DNA from 2 places in the Micrococcus sp. 140720015-1 genome. Region 1 is predicted to be linked to the other one. Evidence: riboswitches for the same ligand, from Rfam matches in the RefSeq annotation. Region 1 holds a riboswitch; the other holds the start of a gene.
What was found. A riboswitch is a leader RNA that binds a small molecule or an ion and turns the genes downstream of it on or off. The one in region 1 is predicted to bind S-adenosylmethionine.

Region 1 (2,375 bases):
GGCCGTGCGACCGGGGCGAACTCGATGGGCATGTACGCCGGCTTCGCCCTGGGCCCACTGCTGATGGGCGTGCTGCGCGACGTCACGGGCGACTACCGGGCCGGCTTCGCGGTCGTCGAGGCCGGGTATCTGCTGGCCCTGGGCGTGGTGCTGCTGCTGCGTCGCCACGTGGGCCGGCGGAACGCGGCCTGACGCGCAGGGCCAGGACGAGACCCACCGCGGAGGACCGCGCCTCAGCGACATCACCGCAGTGCTGCCCTGCGGCGATGTCGCAGCGCCGCGGTCGAACGGCGTGCGGCGGAGTGCGGGGGCGTGCAGGGCGCACGGAAGCGCACACGACGACGCCCCCGGTCTGTGCGGACCGGGGGCGTCGGAAGCCGTGCGTCAGGCGAAGATCAGAGCTTCGTCACGTTGGCGGCCTGGAGGCCCTTGGGGCCGTCCTGGGTCTCGAACTCGACGCGGTCGTTCTCCTGGAGCTCCTTGAAGCCCGAGCCCTGGATGGCGGAGAAGTGCACGAACACGTCCGCGGAGTTGTCCTCGGGGGCGATGAAGCCGTAGCCCTTCTCAGCGTTGAACCACTTGACAGTACCGACAGCCATGATGGTGTCCTTTCGATGTGCCCCGCGGTGCGGTGGCGGTGTTGGACCGCGGCCCGGATGTGGGACGCGGGTGAAGCGGCGAGACTGAACCGCTTGCCCAACACTCATCGACGCCGGCGATGCCGGGCTGACGAGCAGTGAAGATGGCGGGATACAGCTTGATCAACTTCAGGCTCCATCATTGCACGGATCTCGACGACCGGGAACCAGGGGCCCGATTGTTCACCTGGAGTTCGCTCAGAGCGCGCGCAGGCCGTGGAAGAGGTTGCGGTGCAGGGCGGCCGGGGGAGCGGTGTCCGTGTGATCCGCGAAGGCCGTCACCTCCAGCAGCACCACCGTGTGGTCGCCCGCCGGGACCTCGGCGTGCACCCGCGTCTCGAGCCAGAGCGAGGAGCCCCCGATCAGCAGGGCGTCGTGCGGGCTGCGGTGCACGTCCAGACCGGCGAAGCGGTCGCCCTCGCGGGAGGCCAGCTGACGGCACAGCGGCGTCTGGTCCGCTGCGAGCAGGGAGACGCCGATCGCCCCGGCCCGGCGCAGGCGCGGCCAGGTGCGGGAGCTGTTCTGCGCGGAGAAGGACACGAGGGCCGGCTCCCAGGAGATGCCCACGCCGAAGGAGGAGGAGACCATCACCTCGGGGACGTCGTCGGCGAGGCCCGCCAGCGCGACGACCCCGGTGGGGAAGGCCGAGAGGCCGGAGCGGAGGTTGCCGAGGGACAGATCGGTGTCCCACGTGGCGGTGTGGGGTTCGTGGGTCAGGGTCATGGCGCGCGTCCTCTTCCGATGACTGACGCGGCTCCGCAGACGGCGGGAACGCGGATCGCCCGGATCCGCGGAGACGCGGTACTTGCCCGTCGGGGTGTCCGAGGGGCCGAATCATCACCTGGAGCACCCCACTACTGCGTGAGAGGGTTGCCGTCCCGCCGGCCAGGGCCGTGAATGACGGGAACTCGTGATTCTGGGCACCAGCCTACGGAGGGGTCCGTGGGGCGGTCAAAGCGCGGCGGTCGCGCGGCGTCATGAGAGTTGCCTCAATGTGATGCTTGACACACCACACGTCCCCAGCCAGGATCATCTCACTCGAGAGGGGGGGAGCTCGAGACCGCAGCCCGCGGCCCCGCAGACGGTTCTCTGAGAGGGATCAGATCATGCGGAGGGACATCAAGAAGAAGCATTCGGCATTGTCGGCCACCGTGGTCGCCGCCGCTCTCCTCGGTGCCGCCATCTCGGGATGCTCCGCTTCCCAGGGCAGCGTCTCCTCCACCGCGAAGGCGTCCACCGCTGTGGCGTCCTCCGTCGCCCCGACGTCAGCGGCCCCCTCGGCAGCCGGGTCGGCCTCCGCCACCGGTTCGTCCGTGTCGTCACCCGCCGGCGAAGAAGCACTCCCCGCCGCGCTGTTCGAGGAGGACGGGATGACGTTGGTCGAGTACACGCGCCAGCATCCGGATGCGGACCATCTCGACCCGGAGAAGGAGTCCGTCCTGGAGGAGGCGGTCGGCACGGGCACACAGCAGATCACCGTGGACGCCCAACAGGGTGCGGTCCTTCGGGTCATCGTGCTGTGTCCTTCGGATGCCACCGGTGAGACGGAGATCCTGACCTCACGGGGTGGCGGGGGGACGAAGACCTGGATGGCTGGGTCGGAGGCGCTGTGCGGCGGCTGGTCGGCGGCGACTCCCCCTGTGGATGAGGCGGGGCCGATGACGTTCACCGTCACGGTGGACAATGACAAGCCGTTCCGGATGGTGCTGACCGCACCCTCCGCATGAGGCCATCATC
Region 2 (2,375 bases), on a different contig from region 1:
GCAACGCCCTGATGGGCGTGGTGTTCGCGCTCGTGTTCCTGCGGGTGCGCCGGGTGATGCCGCTGGTCATCGCGCACGCGCTGCTGGACGCCGTCGGGTTCGTCGGCTACCCGCTGCTGGCGCGGGCGGGGCTGCTCGGCTGAGCGGCCCCGCCCCCGCGCTCAGAGCGTGATCTCACCCTTCGGGGTGCGGAAGGTGACCGAGACGATGCCCGGGGTGCCGGAGGGCGCGACGTACTCGATGTTCACGTCCTGGACCTGGCCGTCCTCGTCCTCGCCGCCGAGCCACTCGGCCAGGCGCTCGGGGGAGCCGGCGATGTTCAGGTGCTCGATGGTGGCCTGCGGCTCGGCCGCCTGCGAGGGGTGCATGTCCTCCTGGCCGTCGGCCCAGCGCAGGATGTACGGCAGCTGCGGGTCCGCGAGGGTCCCCTTGATGCCGATCTGCCGCCAGGACAGCTCGCGTCCGTCCGGGAAGCGACGGTTGCCGGGGACGGCCTCGCGGCCGAGGCGGCGCTCGAACCGGCCGATGTCCGGGGTGGCCACGGCCCAGCTCATCCAGCCGCCGCCCTGCTCGGTGCGGGCGCGCACGAGCTGGCCGAACGGCGCGCTGAGGGAGGCCGGGTGGTCCAGGGCCTCGACGACCTCCAGATACTGCCCCTCCGTCATGGGGAAGAGCGCGTTCTGGGTGCCGAAACGTGGGTGGACACCGCCCTTGATCCGCTCGATGCCCAGCGTCTCGGCGATGCGGGCGACCGTGGCGTCCAGGCCCTCGGGGCCGGCGGCGTAGGACACGTGGTCCATGCGACAGGTGTGCACTGCGCTGTTCCTCTCCGTTCCCGGGCTGCCCCGGGGGTTGACCTGGTGCGAGTCGAGGGGCGTCGAGCCCTTGACGGGTCGGGCGCCCCGTGCGGAGAGCGTATCCGCGTGTGACACGCGTGACGAAATCGTGGCGGGGCGGCGGGCTACACTCGGAGACACGGTCACGAGAGTCAGCAACAGGCCCCGGCATGCTGACCGGCAACCCTCCTTCCGCGGTGGGGTGCCCCGGGTGACGACCAGGCCGGCCCCACAACGGACGCCGGCAAGCGCGGGCCGATCCCACGGCCCCTCTCGACGGCGCCGGGTCATCTCCGGCACCTCGACGACGTCGGTCTCCGGATCGACACGTCGGCCGGCGGGCGGGGCGGCCGGGTCCGGCCCCTGAACCCTTCAGGAGGGTCCGCCATGACCGACCAGCCCACCCCGACCCCCGACGCCTGGGGCTTCTCCACCGCGCAGGTCCACGCGGGCGTCGCCGTCGGCCAGCACGCCTTCGGTGCGACCGCCCTGCCGATCTTCCAGACCACCTCGTACGACTTCCCGTCCGCCCAGGTGGCCGCGGACCGGTTCGCCCTCCAGGACCTCGACCCGCTCTACACCCGCATCGGCAACCCGACGCAGGGCCCGGTGGAGGAGAAGATCGCCGCGCTCGAGGGCGGTGTGGGCGCGCTGCTGCTGGCCTCCGGTCAGGCGGCGACCACGTTCGCGATCCTCAACGTCGCCGGCGCCGGCGACCACGTGGTCGCCTCGGCCAGCCTCTACGGCGGCACGCAGAACCTGTTCAAGCACACCCTCGCCAAGGTCGGCGTCGAGACGACGTTCGTGACCGACCCGGACGACATCGAGTCCTGGCGCGCCGCCGTCCGGCCGAACACCAAGGCGTTCTTCGGCGAGACCCTCGGCAACCCGCGCGGCGACGTCCTGGACGTGCGCGCCGTCGCCGACGCCGCCCACGAGGCCGGCGTGCCGCTGATCGTGGACAACACGCTGGCCACCCCCTACCTGCTGCGGCCCATCGAGCACGGCGCCGACGTCGTCACCCACTCCGCCACGAAGTACCTCGGCGGGCACGCCGCGGCCATCGCGGGCGTGATCGTCGACGCCGGCACGTTCGACTACGCGCAGCACGCCGAGCGCTTCCCCGGCTTCAACGAGCCGGACGAGTCGTACCACGGCCTCGTCTACGCGCGGGACCTCGGGGTGGGCTCGCCGCTCGGCGCCAACCTGGCCTTCATCCTCAAGGCGCGTGTGCAGCTGCTGCGCGACTACGGCTCGGCCATCTCCCCGTTCAACGCGTTCCTGGTGAACCTCGGCCTGGAGACCCTGTCCCTGCGCATGGAGCGGCAGGTGGCCAACGCGGCCGCGGTGGCGCGCTGGCTGGAGGGCCGCGACGACGTCGAGCACGTGGTCTACGCCGGCCTGGAGTCCAGCCCGTGGCACGAGCGGGCCCAGCGCTACCTGCCGAAGGGCGCGGGCGCGTTCGTCTCCTTCGAGATCGCGGGCGGCCGCGAGGCCGGGGCCGCGTTCGTGGACGGGCTCACCCTGCACCACCACGTG

Region 2: linked by a shared signal. The riboswitch ahead of ACUXPL_RS10270 (bifunctional o-acetylhomoserine/o-acetylserine sulfhydrylase) and the one ahead of ACUXPL_RS00755 (flavin reductase family protein) in region 1 are both predicted to bind S-adenosylmethionine.

The regions. Positions count from the first base shown of each region.
Region 1 is NZ_JBSEYC010000001.1:165,058-167,432, forward strand. Features, by position in the region: gene ACUXPL_RS00745 (MFS transporter) at 1-192, shown strand, start outside; gene ACUXPL_RS00750 (cold-shock protein) at 396-599, opposite strand; gene ACUXPL_RS00755 (flavin reductase family protein) at 837-1,361, opposite strand; SAM riboswitch class IV at 1,435-1,554, opposite strand; gene ACUXPL_RS00760 (hypothetical protein) at 1,738-2,028, opposite strand; gene ACUXPL_RS00765 (hypothetical protein) at 2,009-2,365, shown strand.
Region 2 is NZ_JBSEYC010000005.1:247,901-250,275, forward strand. Features, by position in the region: gene ACUXPL_RS10260 (CPBP family intramembrane glutamic endopeptidase) at 1-143, shown strand, start outside; gene ACUXPL_RS10265 (VOC family protein) at 162-800, opposite strand; SAM riboswitch class IV at 978-1,093, shown strand; gene ACUXPL_RS10270 (bifunctional o-acetylhomoserine/o-acetylserine sulfhydrylase) at 1,224-2,375, shown strand, end outside.